Regions from separate parts of the Peribacillus sp. TH14 genome, predicted to be linked through region 1. Evidence: riboswitches for the same ligand, from Rfam matches in the RefSeq annotation. Region 1 holds a riboswitch; each other region holds the start of a gene.

The links. A riboswitch is a leader RNA that binds a small molecule or an ion and turns the genes downstream of it on or off. The one in region 1 is predicted to bind cyclic di-GMP.
Region 2: another riboswitch for cyclic di-GMP. It lies ahead of JFU50_RS30800 (anti-repressor SinI family protein); the one in region 1 lies ahead of JFU50_RS18165 (anti-repressor SinI family protein).
Region 3: another riboswitch for cyclic di-GMP. It lies ahead of JFU50_RS11470 (anti-repressor SinI family protein); the one in region 1 lies ahead of JFU50_RS18165 (anti-repressor SinI family protein).

The regions. Positions count from the first base shown of each region.
Region 1 is NZ_JAEKEK010000001.1:3,751,224-3,757,210, reverse strand. It holds gene JFU50_RS18180 (hypothetical protein) at 66-524, opposite strand; gene JFU50_RS18175 (VanZ family protein) at 674-1,165, opposite strand; gene JFU50_RS31515 (hypothetical protein) at 1,162-1,293, opposite strand; gene JFU50_RS18170 (hypothetical protein) at 1,534-1,740, opposite strand; gene JFU50_RS18165 (anti-repressor SinI family protein) at 2,478-2,615, opposite strand; cyclic di-GMP riboswitch class I at 2,636-2,717, opposite strand; gene JFU50_RS18160 (ABC transporter ATP-binding protein) at 3,725-5,524, opposite strand; gene JFU50_RS18155 (lasso peptide biosynthesis B2 protein) at 5,801-5,987, opposite strand, start outside.
Region 2 is NZ_JAEKEK010000001.1:3,083,600-3,089,586, reverse strand. It holds gene JFU50_RS15010 (UxaA family hydrolase) at 1-454, opposite strand, end outside; gene JFU50_RS15005 (UxaA family hydrolase) at 451-780, opposite strand; gene JFU50_RS15000 (amidohydrolase family protein) at 773-1,627, opposite strand; gene JFU50_RS14995 (VOC family protein) at 1,912-2,406, opposite strand; gene JFU50_RS14990 (DinB family protein) at 2,711-3,229, opposite strand; cyclic di-GMP riboswitch class I at 3,466-3,552, shown strand; gene JFU50_RS30800 (anti-repressor SinI family protein) at 3,571-3,699, shown strand; gene JFU50_RS14985 (YybH family protein) at 3,825-4,217, shown strand; gene JFU50_RS14980 (LacI family DNA-binding transcriptional regulator) at 4,320-5,336, opposite strand; gene JFU50_RS14975 (VOC family protein) at 5,494-5,910, opposite strand.
Region 3 is NZ_JAEKEK010000001.1:2,372,207-2,378,193, forward strand. It holds gene flaG (flagellar protein FlaG) at 1-194, shown strand, start outside; gene JFU50_RS11450 (flagellar hook-associated protein 2) at 210-1,724, shown strand; gene fliS (flagellar export chaperone FliS) at 1,751-2,152, shown strand; gene JFU50_RS11460 (flagellar protein FliT) at 2,152-2,493, shown strand; gene hpf (ribosome hibernation-promoting factor, HPF/YfiA family) at 2,749-3,306, shown strand; cyclic di-GMP riboswitch class I at 4,177-4,263, shown strand; gene JFU50_RS11470 (anti-repressor SinI family protein) at 4,300-4,440, shown strand; gene JFU50_RS11475 (helix-turn-helix domain-containing protein) at 4,590-4,913, opposite strand; gene secA (preprotein translocase subunit SecA) at 5,354-5,987, shown strand, end outside.

The DNA.
Region 1 (5,987 bases):
TAGGTATATACCCTCTCCATTTTCAATAATTAAAGGAATCTTAAACCTCGAAAAAGGAGAGGAATCTATTCAAAACGATAATCCCATAACAAACGCCATTCGCCTTTTTCCTTTACCACATAGCAATCTTGTTCTATTGTAAACACGCCAAAGCGAGAATCGAAGACCTGTGTTACAGGAATCATATAGGCAGTTTTATGCACTTTTCCATCCTTAGCCAGGCTCCAGTTCTTCACTTTCTTAGATCGACCTACATCATACTGAAAGGTTTCCACTTCCATATGCTGCATAAATACGTGGGCCCGATTTTGCACATAATCGCCTCGATTTGGGAACCGCAGCTTCATTTCAGAACTTAATAAATCCCATGACTTCCCGAACTCCGCCCCACTCTCATACTCATAAAAATCCTCCACCAAGCGTACAGAGCCACTCGGCCAAAGAAAAATGATACAACCTCCTACAGCTAAAACTAGGAGCATACTTGCCAATATTCCTTTTGGACTCTTATTTTGTCTTTTCATCTTTCATCACCTTCACAAAGGTCATTGCTATAATATATATGAGATAAACGATAAAAAAGAAGCATGTTGTTAGACATACTTCTTAAGTATTGTATGGGTACGATTTCATGGGAGATTTCTTATTTATAAGGAGTTGAAGTATAAATCATTCAATGACGCTTTCGCCGTCGATTTATTATAAGAAAGCATAAAATACCTAGTAATCCACCAAACGTATCAAGCATAACATCCTGCCACAAGGGGGTACGTCCACCTGTGAATTTTTGATGCAGTTCGTCCGCACTAGCATAAAAAAGGACGCACAAAAGAGAACCTGAAAACGTAATTATGCTGTTCTTTATAAAAGTGCGCCAAACACTAATCGTCAAAAAACCGAACACAAAAAAGATAATAAGATGGGCACCCTTTCGAATAAAAAACTCCAAAAATCCAGCCACTCCAGCTGTATGAACACTCACCTCAAGACCACCATACATAAATGAAATACCACCGAGTTTTTCATACAAAAACGGGGTATTTAACTGGCCTAAAAAGGGAGAAATCCTTTGCTCCTCATACGTCTGTGAGGAAAAAAAGAAGATTAACATGGCCCATAAAACGAACAAAGCTGGGATTAACCACTTACGGAACTTACGGATCATATTCTATCATGTTCCTCAATGATACCGCTTAGTTTTTCCTTAAGATCTTCCACAAGATCATTTACTGTAACATCCTGCTGAAACTCGCCTTTTGTATACGTATCTATTAATATATCAATAAAATCCATTAGAATATCCACTCCAATTTGAATAGAGCCACTATGTAAAACAGTTGTACTAAACCTATTTTTCTAAAATAAGGAATATAGCTCTTTTAATTGATAATCACATATAAAAAGTGTATTGGCAAGCGGAAATAAATTCAAAAAGGGTAAAATCAGAATTTTTAAAGAAATATTAATAGAATAATCACAAAAAGTTCATAACTGACGGATTATTAATATCATCAGCTGAAAATATGTAGTTCATTAGGTGTAAAAAACAAAAGAAAAAGAAATCAAAAAGGACTGATCTCTCAGCCCTATTTGATAAACACCCTTATGATCGACCAAGAAAAAAGTCAATAAAGAAATCAAGATTAAAGTAATAGTAATATAAGACCCAATAAAAATTTTCTTGCTTCTTTCTTTCTTTTCATAAACTTCCTCGAACGTAATATATTTATTTTTTGTCATCAAATTCTCCTTGTATTTTGATGGCGACTTGACATCGCCTTCGCGAAGCCCTTTTAGCTTTTTCTTTATATTGTAGTATCGTCAAATATACAAAAATATTAACTGTTTTATTCACTGTTTCTTTGTTGGGCATTTATATCTATTCGTCACTTTCTAGTCTACTATAAATCATACAAAATACATTAATTCAAAATATTCCAATATACCAATTACCCTATTAAACTGTCCAAGGTTTCATCCACCACTAAAAAGTTTTCTATCTCTATCTGTTGCTAAAGAACTGTTTTTAAGGCTGCAATTTGTTTAAACCATTTACTGTTCTTAAATAATAACACTTCTTTGTACTCACTACCTTCTTCATATTAATTCAATAAGAAAACGCTTACAATAGTACTATATACTTATTATCCTAATTTTTCATTAAATATTTTACTACTTGTTGAAAAGTCTTAGAGCCGGAACATTTTTGTCAGGAATAATATCTAATTATATCCGAATATTCTATAGAAATATTGGTACTTACAATTTCCGAACAATACTATAGGGAACTAACAATATATTGTGCTAATCTATTAGAAACTCTTAGGTATCAGCTCGCGCGAAAGACTAATTTTGTTGATAGCAGATTGCTTCATCCGCAAGATTTTAAGTTATAAGAAAGAAAACAGTAGAATCCAGTTCATAAAAAAAAGGCTGAATAACAGCCCTTCATAGTATCTAAATATCTTTTTGTTTTCCTACTTCCAATTCTTATGGGGTTGATTATTCAAGTTCTGTTCATTCTGAATAAACTCTCGCACTTCTTGAATGGAAACCCCTACACTTTTTGCTTCCAAAATTAAATTAATCCATTCTGCATCAATTTTTTTCTGCATATCTTCTTTTTCACCCTATTTGTGGTAACACAGCCGTCTTAGCATAGCCTTAGACCTGTAATTTTGCGTCCCTACTTTTCAATAGGTTTGCCCTTCTCAAGAGTATTGAATATTTAATAAGATCTTACGATGGTGGTTAAAACTTTGATGAAGACACTTCCATTATCTGATTTAAAAAGCTTAGCCCGAATTAATTTGAATGGTGTCTAAATTTCTTTCATTTGAACTAAAGGTATAATTTCCCTTCATTCTTTTTACAGTAACCCAGCCATCCTAGCAAATACCTTAGACCTCAGGTTTTGCGCCCTTACTTCAATTACTATATTGAGATTAATTATACTTAATAAGCTAATAATTGTTAATAGATAACTATTAATTACTTTATAACATTATTCGATAAAGTTTTAATTAGTAAGTAATCTTAATGTCTCTTCTTATAAATCTTAAATTCTATTTTCATTAATCTAATGACCGACAATAACTAATTACTAAAAAAACTTTAAACATACCTAAGTACCCATTCACCCATGCAAAGTCTCCTGCCCATACCATATGCCAAAGAACTGTTTTTAGATGCCCGAAACAATTTACTGATTGGTTACCTAGGGCATTGCAGGTCTTTAATTCTAAAGAACAGAATATGTATTTAATCCTCTATCATTGTCTATGTCCCAAACTCTTATTTATTTTATAATACTCATTATAATTTTAATCCAACCAAAAAATGACAACCACAATGGAAGGCTGAATAACGTTCCCCACAATAATCCCCTCACAAAATTGCTAGGTTCATTCATAATAAAATATCCCTCTTATTTATTTGATTTTTTATTATTATGACCTTGTCCTCACTCTAAGATACCCATTCACCCCATTCTAACCAAAGGGGTAGAAACAGTTTGTGGTTGATTAGAAAACAGTTCATAAAAAAAGAAGGCTGAATAACAGCCTTCCCCAAGTAAACATATTCTTATATTTTTCACATTTTTGTTTTAAACCTCATTAAAAGAAGAGCAGTCCGCAATACAAACCATTATTAATGGGCTGTATTGCGGACTGCTCTTCAACTATTAACCGAATGGGTTATTCTTTAAATGAACATTTTAAGGTTACACACTTGATTCTATTTGAATACCTAGTAAATTGCTAAACATTCCTCTTTTTTCACTCGCTAGTTGGTTATATTCACCGACTTGAATAATTTCTCCCTGATCCATTACCAATACTTGATCCGCATTACGAATAGTCGATAGCCGATGAGCAATTACAATAATGGTCATGGTTCCTTTTAATCTTTCGATAGCTGCTTGGATCTTCGCTTCATTTTCCGTATCTAATGCACTTGTTGCCTCATCTAAGACAAGGATAGATGGTTTACGTAAAATGGCTCGGGCTAATACAAGCCGTTGTCTTTCTCCTCCTGACAGTCGAACTCCTCGGTCACCAATGAGCGTATCTAGACCTTGTGGAAGCTTACTGACAAAATCATCAGCAGCAGCGAACTCTAAAGACTCCCAAATGGATTCATCGCTTGCATTAGGGTCAATAATCATCAAATTTTCCCGTATAGTTGCATTAAATAGAAACGGATCCTGAGGTATATAACTAATCGATTTCCTTAGTGATAATAAGTGATCACTAGTAAGTGGGATATCATCAATACTGACCTCGCCCCGATCAGGTTGATTTAATCCCATTAATAGATCAATTAAAGTACTTTTTCCGGCTCCTGATCGGCCTACTATAGCCGTCATACGGTTAGAAGGTATGTGTACATTTATATTTTTAAGAGCATACGTACTTTCATTTTGATTATACCTAAAGTAGACATTACGACAATCTAGTCCATTTTTTATTTCAATAGATTTAATATTTTTATAATCTGAATCATATAACTCTCTTGCTTCCCTACATTCATTTTGTAAATCTAACAATGCTTTAAAAGATGGAAGAGTAGATCCTATTTGCTCTAAATTAGATTGGATACTAGTAAACCTTGGCCATAACCTTGAAAAAATAACCATTATCAACATTAATTGAGCTGGCTGGGCCATGAACATCTTTATCGAAAAAAAGACAAAAATCGCAATTAAAAGTGAAGAAACAACCTTGAAGATCATTTGAGAAGTTGTATTTAATGTAGTTAACTTAATTCTGTTTTTTTCCATTTTTTCAGTTAAGGAAAGAAACCAACTCAAATGAGAATCTTCTAATGAATTACTTTTAATATCCTTCATTCCATTAAGGTGATCAGTAATACCCGCTAAATATGTTTGTGTTAGTTGAAAAGTTTCTTTTCCTAAAGACTGAGACTTTTTGATAAATTTTCTGGAGAAGAAGATTAGGATCAATCCAAAAACTATGATAAAACTAGTCATTGTAACAGATAAATAAAGAGCTATACAGATTTGAATGAAAGTAAAAATAAGAGAAGATAAAAACTGTAAGAATAAATTAATACCCGCACTTACATTGAAGGTTTCATTTGTCATGATGTTGATGATATCAGATTTCCTCTTTTTCAGGTAAAATCCCCAATTTACTTGCAATAAACTTCCATAGGTCTCATCTCTTAAATGTCTAATAAAACCTTGCTGGATTTTCACACCTAGGATTGTTTGATTCCGCTTAAAAATACTTTGTCCCACCATTAAAATCACGTAAACTCCCAGTATCAATACAAGACTGATAGTTTCAGGAATTCCTACGAATAATTCATTAACCCAACTTAAAAAAGGAACTTCCTTTGTACTAATATCTAAAATACCGGTCAATCCAATCAACGGGATTAATAAGAAAATTCCTACGCCCTCTAAGAATCCTACTAAAATCATGCAAATAAGATTGATATAAAGAATTTTCCCCGAATAATCATGTATACGCTTGGTAAAATGCAAGAGATGCTTCATAACCATATCCTCCTATCACAGAGCTTGTTTCTTCGTTATCCAGAATGTCTACATAGCATTTTGCAATATTGCTGAGTTACGACATTTGAAGGAAAGGTATTGGGGCACATTGTAGCTTTATAAGAACTTCTACCTAATGGATATAATAGAATAAGAATGGGGTTGGTGATTCGAAGAAATAGGGATTTGTTTCTTTATATACTCTCTATTATAAACAACCGTCTTCGGAGGAAATCGTGCTATACGTTCCCCCGTTTATTAGAGGTATAGAGATCACTAACTAGATTCTTGTTCTTCCAGCTTTTCAATGCTGTTCTCTTTAGCGAACTTAGAAACAACCGTGAACCTATCCATCACTTCAGCACCTGTTATATAAAAAGGACCGCTACGTAGCCAAGCATGTGCAATGAGTTCTCCATTCTCATCCTTAGCTGTTCCTAAATAAAGAGTACTCTCAATATTT
Region 2 (5,987 bases), 670 kb from region 1:
TCACACCTAGTATTAATTCTGATATAGGAACATCTACTTGTGGCACTTTTTCGATTTCCTTGAATAAGCTTTTTGCCAATTCAGACCCTTTTTGAATAGCTTTTATCGTTCCGCCTGCATTTTGGATATCAAGCCACTCAACAGGTTTTCCTGTTTCTTCTTCAATTTCTTGTTTCAAAACTTTGGCATCAATAACCTCACAGCCTAAGCTAATTAAAAGAACTGCACCAACATTTGGGTTTTTCCCCATACCTCCAAGAAGTCTGTGTGTACGTTCCTTGTCATCACCAATCTGGCTGCAGCCATGCTGATGCGGAATAGCCACAGAGTCTGGTACTGCTTGCTGGATTCTATTGGCTACGTGATTTGCACAAATGACAGTCGGGATAATTAACAGATGATTACGTATTCCAAATTTCCCGTTTGAACGACGGTACCCTTTTATCATGCTCATCGTTGTTTCTCCCCTTCCGCCTTATCTCCTCTTCCTCTGATTCCTTCAATATTATGTACATGTACATGTTCACCAGGTTCGATATCACTTGTCGCTGCACCGATTACTTCTCCATATTTGATAACCGTTGCTAATTTTTCAATCGGTTTAATTGCGATTTTATGTCCAAATGGAATCGATTGCTTGGCTGTCAATACCGCTTTTTGGCCATTGATGACGTATAGTAATGTTTCTTCTTCTTCTACATCTTTCAAAAGAGTCGCTACATTATCTTGATCAGACATAACGATGCTCGTAACGTCCTGTTCATAGCCTACTTTACTCATGGCTATCTCCCCTTTCTTTTAATTTGTAAAAGGCTTTCGCATTATTAGAAAATATTTTATCCATTTCCTTATTGGTTAAATTTTCCGGTAAATTTCTTTTGATAATCTGCAGTGCTTCATCATAGCTTCCAGCTGATAAACATACAGGCCAATCGCTGCCGAAAAGCAAACGGGATGGACCAAATGTTTGCACAATATGATGAATATATGGCTCAAAATCTTCAGTTTTCCACATAGCTGGATTCGCTTGCGTCATTAAACCCGACATTTTGCACCAAACATTCGGAAACAGTGATAAAGAGTACATATCCTCTTTCCACTCGCTTAAATCCCCTTTAGTAATATTCGGTTTAGCCATATGATCTATTACTGTCATTAAGTTCGGAAGCGTTTTCAATAAAGTTAAAATCGATGCAATGTGTTTATTATTAATTAATAAATCTAATGGAAGATTATATCTAATAAGCCATTTTAAATTTTCTATCACTTGCTCTTGTAATATCCAATCACTATTTTCTAAATCCTGGAGCATTGGACGCAAACCAACAATTCCCGGTCGTTTCATTAACGAATCTAGTTGCTTCGGAAAAGCTGGAGAAGATAAGTCTATCCAGCCAACTACACCATAAATCCAGTCATACCGTTCATACAATGATAAAAGAAATAAAGTCTCTTCATATGTAGGAGCAGCTTGGATAAGAACAGTTCCAGCAATACCCTGTTTTTCTAATAAGGGATCTAAATCTCCTGGAAGATAATCTTGATAGAGGACTCCCATATCTTTTGAAAGCCAAGAATAGTCAGCTCGGTCAATCTTCCAAAAATGCTGATGAGCATCAATAATCATTTTGACCTCCTCTTGTTACTAGAATGTTACCGGTAACATTAAAATAACAACAATATTTTAAATTGTCAATAAATTAATTGCAACAATATCAAAATAAGGATTTGTTAAACAACACTGTTAATATTTAGAGATAAGAAAAAGGACCTATAGCGAGGATAGTTCCAGTGGAACAATCTAAAAAAACCTGTATACATTTATACAGGTTTTTAATCAAACTTTTTATTAAATGGTCTTGTAAAGTGACAACAAAGAAATTCATTTTTAATACCTCAAACAATGTAATCTTATCCCTCATACGCTTGCTTTAATGTTTTGATGTCAATTTTTTTCATTTGGAGCATTGCATTCATAACTCTTGCTGATTTTTCTGGATCGTGGTCGCTTAGCATCTCAGTTAGGGCCGTAGGAATAATTTGCCACGAAACACCATACTTATCTTTCAGCCAACCGCACACTTGTGCCTTCTCGTCTCCGCCTTCGGAGAGTTTTTCCCAAAAATAGTCCAATTCTGCTTGTGACTCGCAATTGACGATAAATGATATTGCCTCTGTAAATTTGAATTGCGGACCGCCATTTAATGCTACGAATTCCTGGCCCTCCAGTTGGAATTCCACGGTCATTACTGTTCCTTCTAATATCCCGTGGATTTCATGCCCCTCTTTTCCATAGTGAGTGATTCTTCCAATCTTGGAATTTTTAAAGATAGAAGCGTAAAACTTCGCTGCCTGTTCAGCTTGTGTATCAAACCACAAGTTTGTTGTGATTTTTCTTATACCCATTTTAAAGCACCTCCATATATTCTCTAAGTCTTAACAAAAAAGGATGTTTTTATTTCCGCTAAGTCTAAAGCTGAAGTTGCAGTTATCTTAGAGCTATCCGTTATTCAAGAATATGGTCCCATTCAAAAAGGACACCTTCTTTTTTTCATAAAGGCGCCCTTTAATGGAATAACTACACCACTTGAAATAGCTGGTAATGCGGAATAATAAGTTCTTAAACAAGCCACCGCTTAGTGGGTTTGATAATTAACTGGAGCCAATCAGTTAGTTAAAGATGGATAAAAAGTTCCCACTCTTTAACATCTTAATCATTCCGTAATTTGCTTAGCAATTGGAAAATCTGCCCCCTATGATGTGATTCATGTTCAATCAAATGGTACACAACCCACTCAGGTGTGACGTCATATTGTTCAAGAACCCTCGGTTTACGCCAATCTGTTAGATCCATTGAACGAAAGTGGGAAAGAAACACTTCACGTACCTTATTCAGTCGGTTAACATGTTCTTCTACAGTTTGTCCCTCAATATGGGTTAAAGAGCCCTCCTCAGAACGGCATTCTAACGGAAACAACGAGCGTATTTCAGAATCCCATTCAGTAACAAGAACCTCTTCATATAACCAATCTGCCTCGACCAATGCAATGTGATATAACAGCGAGCCAATCGTTTGTCTTTCATCCATTTTTGTATCAAGGATCCCTTGGCTGATTCCAGTTAATTCTGTTAAAAGAGTACGGCGAACATCTTCTAAACACCATAGCCATCCGCCAATTTCTTCTTCATATTCTGGAAATCGAGATACCAGTAAAGCTCTTCTCTCCAAACTGATCATCCTCCTCTTAATCAAAGTCTTACATTCTATTAAAAATGGATGGTTCCTTCTTTAATACAAAAAATCATATTAAATATAATAGTTTTATTTCCCATTAAATATCTTTATTGTCATTCAACAGGTCTCCCAATCGAATTAACAATTTGTTTTTAAAGAATAATAATTACATTTCTACAATTTACGACAACATTAGCACTATCTAGATAGTAATATATAACTATAATAAAATGAGAAAACGGCAAACTAATCGAAAGGTTAGGACGCAAAGCTAACAGGTCTAAGGTCAGATTGACTATGATAGCTGGGCTACCTCTTCAACGGAGGAATAGGTAATGTTACTTCAGACAAATGACAGAGTAAAAGAATTAGATACAGAATGGATTGAACTCATTCAAATGGCTATCAATGTAGAAATACCGTTAGAGGAAATTAGGGGATTTTTATTAGAAGGTAGACAATAGGCCTATGCTTGCTGCCTGACACATTTTTTACACATTAACGCCTTTTTTCTATTTCTTTACTTTATCAAAATAGAAAAGCTAATAATGGAATCCCTATAAATTACCTATCGGATAGGAGGGCAAATATGCAAACTCATGAGTTAGAACTAGTAATAAAGAATGCAGACCGAGCAATAAATAATGAGGATTTCGATCAATTAATGGATTTCTATTCAGAGGATGCTACATTAGTTGTAAAACCTGGAACGTTAGCTAAAGGAAAAGAAGAAATACGTCGGGCATTCGTTGCTATCGCTGATTATTTTAATCATAGTTTAATTGTTAATCAAGAAAAGATGGCAATAATCGAAACAGGTGATACGGCATTAGTTGTAGCAAAAGCCCTACTGAGTGCCAATCAAAAGACTGATTCGGCATTCTCAATGGAAAGAATGGCTACCTATGTTTTTAAAAAGGATTCTACAGGTACCTGGCGTTGCATAATTGATAATTCTTACGGTGCTGAATTACTTGAATAATTCATGTACAGATATTTGAATTAATAGAAAAGGCTCACCTTCTATTAGGTTATTAGGTGGTTTTTTCATTTGTGCTAATCTCCGCACAGAGAAAAACTCCTATTATTTTATAGGAGTTCCAGATGATTTTCTGATTACCAATTCAGGCTTTAAATTTATTGTTCGATAATCAGCTGGACCGACTTCATCTACTCTTTCAATCACTAATTGTGTTCCTAAATATCCGAAGTCATAAGCAGGCTGCGAAGATACAGTCAAAAAAGGATCAAAGTCTGAAAATAATTCTAAATCGTCAAAGCAAACGACAGCTATGTCTTCTGGAACTTTAATCTTTTTTTCTCGTAAACTTTTTATAATTTTAATGGCAATGAAGTTATTCGCTGCAAAAATCGCTGTTGGACGATCAGCAGGAGAAACATTAACCAAATGAGCGATTCCATTCCATTGCTTTTCTTGTTTATAATGAGTCTCTACTAGGAAAGCGGGATCTATCTTTAAATCATTAATTTTTAACGTTTCAATATACGCCTGATACCGCTCTTTCGAAGTGGAAATCGTAAGTGGGCCATGTACCATTGCTATTCTTTGATGACCATAATCAATTAAATGCTGAAGAAGCAATTTTGTCCCTTCATAGTTATCTCCAAGTACTCTATCACACGAAACATCTTCAATTTGCCTATCTATTAATGTAAATGGGATTCTGTTTTTAATAAGTTTCTTTAAGTTTTTGGTCGATTGATCACCTGTTGGAGCAATAATTACGCCATCTACCCTTTTAGAAATTAATGCATTGATATACTCACTTTCTTTTTCGTAGTTTTCATCTGTATTACATAAAATAAGCTGATATCCCATTTGATTAGCCTTATCCGCAGCGCCTCTTGCAACCTTTGTAAAAAAGGGGTTAGTGATGTCAGTTATGATTAATGAAAGTAACTTGGTTTTTTTAATATTCAAACTTTGAGCAGCTGAATTTGGTATATAGTTTAACTCTTTTATAACAGCTTCTACTTTTTCTCTAGTCTTTTCACTGATATTTCCTTTATTATTAATAACTCTCGATACAGTCATCGGTGAAACATTCGCTTTTTTTGCAATATCGTAAATTGTCGTCACTTTTTGTACCCGCCTTTACATTTTCCCTTATATTGTATCATAAGTATAAATTGTTATTTTATACTTTAACAAGCAGGCAATCATGTTGACTCAGGTACGACACTGAACTTCAAAAAAAGACACAGTCCTTAGTGAAGGATTGTGTCTTGAAATAGATTTAATTTTGATTAAATCCGCTTTCATCCATGTAAAATATCTCCCAAAGATGTCCATCTATATCCTGAAAACTCCAACCGTACATGAACCCATGATCAATGGCTTCATTAAAAGGCTTTCCACCAGCATCCAGGGCTTTATTCACAATCTCATCCACTTCTTCCTTACTTTTAACCGATAATGCCACAATAGCTTCCGTACTTTTTGCTGAATCCGGGATTTCTCTCTTGGTAAACGTTTTAAAGTAATCTTCAACCAATAACATGACATATATAGATTCACTGATAACCACACACGTTGCATTTTCATTGGTCATTTGCTCGTTAAACTCAAAGCCAACTTTTGTGAAAAATTCTATTGAGGCATTCAAATCTTTAACAGGCAAGTTAACAAAGATCTTTTCCGCTTGAACTCCCATCAAATTCACCCTCATTCTATTTATTTTATGTTCATTACCCTACTATTCGTTGCTTTTTTCGATAATCCTGCTCGCAA
Region 3 (5,987 bases), 1.4 Mb from region 1:
GTTTAAACACCTTTCTGAATCCAACACATACGGCAGTTCGTTTTGAATATCATGAAAAATTGAATGAGTATTATGTCAAGGTTGTGGATGACGTAACCAATGAAACGATTCGGGAAATCCCACCAAAGAAGCTTTTAGACTTTTATGCAGCGATGACCGAGTTCGTCGGTATTATGGTAGATGAAAAAGTATAGGTAGGTGATGTTACGATGGTAAGAATTAACGGTTTAGCGAGTGGGATGGATATTGACGCGCTTGTTAGCAGTATGATGCAGGCTGCACGTGTTCCTTTGGATACGCTAGAACAAAAGAAACAAAATGCTGAATGGCAGCGAGATGATTATCGTGAGATCAATAAGTTATTGTTGGAACTGGATACCCTTATTAAAGATGGAGTGGGGATGCAAAAATCCTTTATTCAGAAAACAGTGTCAGTTTCTGATCCTAATGCAATCTCAGTAAAGAATATCAATTCAACGGTTGATTTTTCTGGGACTTTGACAGTAGGAAAATTAGCTTCAGCAGCAACTATGCTCAGTAATGGGGCAGTGGGAGTTGAAAAAGCAACAGATATCATTCCTGAAGCGTATATAGGACAGGAAATAAAAATTGAAACGATTAATAAGGACGGTTCTTTAAATACCTTTACAACAAAAATTGAAGATACTGATACGTTAAATAGTTTAATATCAAAAATTAATGCTAATTCAGGTGTTACCGCTTTTTATGATCAGAACACGAAACAGATTTCATTTACGGCGAAAAACACGGGGGCAGTTCCAGATGGATTAACAAGAGAAGATGGAACGAGTGTTACTGCAGAAATTGGTTTGAGTGGTACACTCTTTACGGATCTCCTAAATTTAGATGAAAATAATATAGTTGCTGTTGGAGCGAGTAGAGGAACGGCCGGTCAAAATGCAACCTTAAATTATAACGGTCTGGATATTGAACGTTCCGCCAACACATTCACCATTAACGGTGTTGAAATTACTCTTAAACAGGGGAATACGGGTCCGGTAACCTTTTCGTCTACCTCAGATGTAGACGCAGTTCTAGATACTGTTACCCAATTCGTTGACAAGTACAATGAGATTATCGCTAACATCAAAACGAAGACAGATGAAACAAAGTACCGTGCATACCAACCGTTGACCACGGCACAAAGGAAAGACATGACTGAGGATGAAATTAAACTGTGGGAAACGAAGGCAAAGAGTGGGACACTTCGGGGAGATTCTATGTTGACGGGTCTCCTTACGAAAATGCGGACCTCGCTATATACCTCTGTTGGTGGAAGCAACTCCGTCAACTCATTAAGTGAAATTGGAATAACTACTACAAGTAACTATCTTGAAGGTGGTAAGTTAACCATAAACGAAGAAAAACTGCGTGCTGCTATTTCAGAGGATCCAAACAAAATTTATGATTTGTTTATGAAATCAGGAGAAACAACTGGTGAAATGGGATTGGCCAAAAGGTTGAGGGCTGATATCAAAGCGACGATGACTAATATCCAAGATAAAGCAGGTAAAGCGACTTCTGTTAATAATTCAAGTTTCACGATTGGAAAACTCTTAAATAGCTACAATACGAAAATAGATAGTTGGCAAGACAAGCTGAAGGCTTTAGAAACCCGCTATTATAATCAATTCACAGCCATGGAGAAAGCGATTTCGAAAGCGAATAGTCAAAGCAGCAGCCTATCTCAGTATTTCAGCTAAGCAATTTTAGAAAGGAAGTTTGAATGATGGCAATCAATAATCCCTACCAATCTTATCAACAAAATTCGGTGAATACTGCCTCTCCAGGTGAACTTACGTTAATGCTTTATAATGGATGCCTTAAGTTTATTACATTGGGCAAAAAAGCAATTGCGGAAAAAAACTTTCAAGAAAAAAACACGAATTTAATTAAAGCGCAAAAAATCATTCAGGAGCTAATGGTCACATTAAAAATGGATTTGGCTATATCCAAGGAATTAATGTCCCTTTATGATTATTTGAATCGACGCTTGATTGAAGCCAACATTAAAAGTGATCTGGATATTTTAGAAGAGGTTGAAGGGTTTGTCATGGAATTTCGCGATACATGGAAGGAAGCTATTCAGTTGAACCGCCAGAAGCAATTTGCCAATAGTGGTCAAGCATAATGGGAGCTATTCAACATTTTTATGAGGCAACGAACCAATTACTTTCGACGTTGGAAAATGAGCAGGATCGGGACCGGAAAATTGAAAAGGTTGAGGCCTTGCTTGAGGAGCGGGAGAAGTTGATGGCAGGGATTCAACCGCCTTTTTCTGATTCTGAACAGGATTTAGGGAAGAAGTTAATCGAACTCAACGAAAAAGTTTCACAACTTCTAGAAGAACAAAAAGTAGAAATCCAACGCGATATTAAACAGCTAAGTCTCAAAAAAGAATCTACTAATAAATATGTGAACCCTTATCAATCATTATCCACAGATGGCGTGTTCTACGATAAAAGAAATTAGATATTAATCAGCCGTTTTAATTGCAAACAGTTTTAATGTTAATTGTTTTTAAATTTTCTGTAAATATTAAGGGCTTAATTTTTTCTTTATAGCTTTGTATTTGTTATAATAAAGCTAGGGCAGACATCAACCCTTTCCTAACCTTCCGACAATTGTTTCATAATCTCGACATATTTCATGATGTGTTTCTAAAGGAAACCGGAGGGGTATTGTAGAATCTAACTGTATAGTCTTAATTTAAGGAGGACTCACTTTATGAATTACAACGTACGCGGTGAAAACATTGAGGTAACTCCAGCAATTCGAGAATACGTCGAAAAGAAAATTGGCAAGTTAGAACGATATTTTAACAATACACCAGATGCAAATGTGTTAGTGAATTTGAAAGTTAACAATAATACATCCAAGGTCGAAGTGACGATTCCTATGCAGAATTTGGTTCTTCGCGCTGAAGAGGAAAATGCGGATATGTATGCTGCTATTGACTTGATTAATGACAAGCTTGAACGCCAAATTCGTAAACATAAAACGAAAGTCAATCGTAAATTCCGTAACAACTTATCTACAACTCCTGAGGCGTTCGCCTTTAATACGGAAATTGATGAAGTGGTGGATGAATTTGAAGATGATACTGATATTGAAGTAGTCCGCAATAAGCGCTTTGATTTGAAGCCAATGGATAGTGAAGAAGCGATTCTGCAAATGAATATGCTTGGTCACAGTTTCTTCGTTTACACCAATGCGGATACAAATACAACGAACGTTGTGTACCGTCGTAAAGATGGGCGCTACGGATTAATTGAACCTAGTTAATATGAATCTATAAACAAAAGCACAACCCAGACTATGGGTTGTGCTTTTTAAATTTTACTCCATCCATTGCAATGTTCATTTGGGCTAAGGAGTTCTATAAGCTCTGGAAAAAAACCACCGATTTCAACCATAGAAGTCAATGGTTGTTTATATTTCCTTCCTTTTTCCTTAATGAACTTTCGGCAATTTGATAAGTGTTTTGATAATGTGATAATAAGTAAAATCCATCTGTTGAAAACAAGGTATCAAATAGTATCGATTAATTGGTTGGCTCCTGGGAATTTCATTGTTCTCTAAAAAACACAATGAAGTATGGAATGTATTGTATTTTCTTTAAAAAGAACATTTTCCGTTCTTTAATAAGATAAATAGGTACTTATACCTATTTAAATAACCCCTCCTATTGCACTATACTCAGATTAAAGTTCTTTAAAAAGAACAATAATTTATTTATATAAAATGATTTGATTATGGTGCAGAGGAGTTGGATTTTTGTATCAGAAAAATTGCTATACATGTCATAGAGCGTCTTTTAGCAGTGCAGAATATGGAGGTTGGCTTTGTCCGACCTGCGGTGAGGACTTGTCTGCGCAAAAAGCCTTTGATGCACTTATTATGGAAAGAATTAATATGCCCCATCGTTTGAATAAGAAGGGCAATGTTTATAATTTTATAAAAAAACGAACGTGAATCATTTGAACCATCTTGTTTTGTACATGAAATAGACAAAAAATATCATGGATTTCTTGATTTTGTAATATTTTGTCGATAAAAAGTTGTGCATTGTGGTAATTTAGCGACATAAAGTAGCAATATTTGGAGCAAATATTCGCTATAATAACTTAATAAATATAGTTTTTGTAATAATTTCCCTGACAAAGGCAAGCTCAGCGAAAGATGAGGGCGCAAAGGCACAGGCCTAAGTTTGCTTAATGCTAAGATGGCTGGTCTGCCTGAAATACATACAAGTAGTATTTTAGGAGGATAAAAGAGGTGGTTAACGTGGAAGTGGATCAAGAATGGGTGAAGTTGATTTCAGAAGCTAGGAAATTGGGTTTTAAGAAAGAAGAAATTAGTGCTTTTTTAAAAAAAGAGAATCTAAATGTGCCACTAGAGCAGAACAATGAAAACTAAGAACCAAAAAGGAATGAAAAAAACATCCCTATAAACAGTTGATTTACAACATAGCTGTCTATAGGGATTATTTTATTTTCTGAAATTCTATCAATACTAGTTTGATAGAGCAGTACTATTTATGTTTGTGAAGATAGTTTAGAATTCATCTATTCTTGCTTATCTTTTCTCCATTTATTAAACTCAATGAACTCTCTGAATTGTTGTTTTGAAACGCCAGAATTCATAGCTTCCTCAACAATTTTCATCCAGTCAGTGTCCAAGGATTCCTTATTTGGTGCATCGTAAAGAAGGGCATCTACAGGAATGTTAAGTACAGAAGAGATTTTTTCGAGAAATTGAATAGAAGGATTCGTTTGTAAGTTACGCTCGAGCGAACTTAAGTATGACTTTGCTACTCCGGCTTTATCGGCTAGTTCAGTCATTGACATTTTCTTTTCTTCTCGCAGTTTTTTTACACGTTCACCAATCAACAATACCACCTCGAAACATGTTCTTTTTATCTTCGATTTATAAGTTTTAAACCCACATAAAATCACAGGAATAGGAAGCCTGAAAAGCTAGATTGCTTCAACTGACTATCAGTCATAGAGGGACCAAAAATTTCTATTGATAGAAGGTTGTGCTTACTTCGCATTTTCGTTTGTCTTGTTAAGGACTCATGTGAAAAGTGGGGAGTGTGTAATGTACTTTTGCTACTTCCCTCTATTTTAACAGTTTTACCCCTCTTTTATCCAATGTTTTTCGTAAGAACTGAATTCAGGTCCATAGACATAGAGTGACATGAAGTTGTACCTCTAGAATAGAAGTGTTAAAATTAAGCTTGGATTAGTATTAACAGAAGGTGTGTTTCTTCTTACTTATATGAATGTGTTATTGAATGATCATTACCATAATAGAGGAGCGTTATTGAATGCTTAATATATTAAATAAAGTTTTTGATCCGAATAAGCGAGAAATTAAGCGTCTGGAAAAAGTCGCTGATCAGGTCGAAGCGCTGGCTGATGAGACAGCTGCGTTATCGGATGAGCAGTTGCGCGCCAAAACAGAGGAGTTTAAGGAGCGTTATCAAAACGGGGAAACCGTGGATGATTTGCTTGTTGAAGCTTTTGCGGTTGCGCGTGAAGGGGCAAAACGAGCTCTTGGTTTGTATCCTTACCGTGTTCAAATCATGGGTGGGGCATCACTTCATGATGGAAACATCTCTGAGATGAAAACGGGGGAAGGTAAAACATTAACATCAACCATGCCGGTTTATTTAAACGCGCTTACTGGTAAAGGTGTGCATGTCGTGACTGTCAATGAATACTTGGCGCACCGTGATGCAACTGAGATGGGTGTATTGTATGATTTCCTGGGTTTGACTGTTGGGTTGAATTTGAACAGTCATTCTAAAGAAGAAAAACAAGCTGCCTACAATGCTGACATTACTTATAGCACGAATAATGAGTTAGGCTTTGATTACTTGCGTGACAATATGGTTTTGTATAAAGAACAAATGGTACAGCGCCCGTTGCATTTTGCTGTCATCGATGAAGTCGATTCGA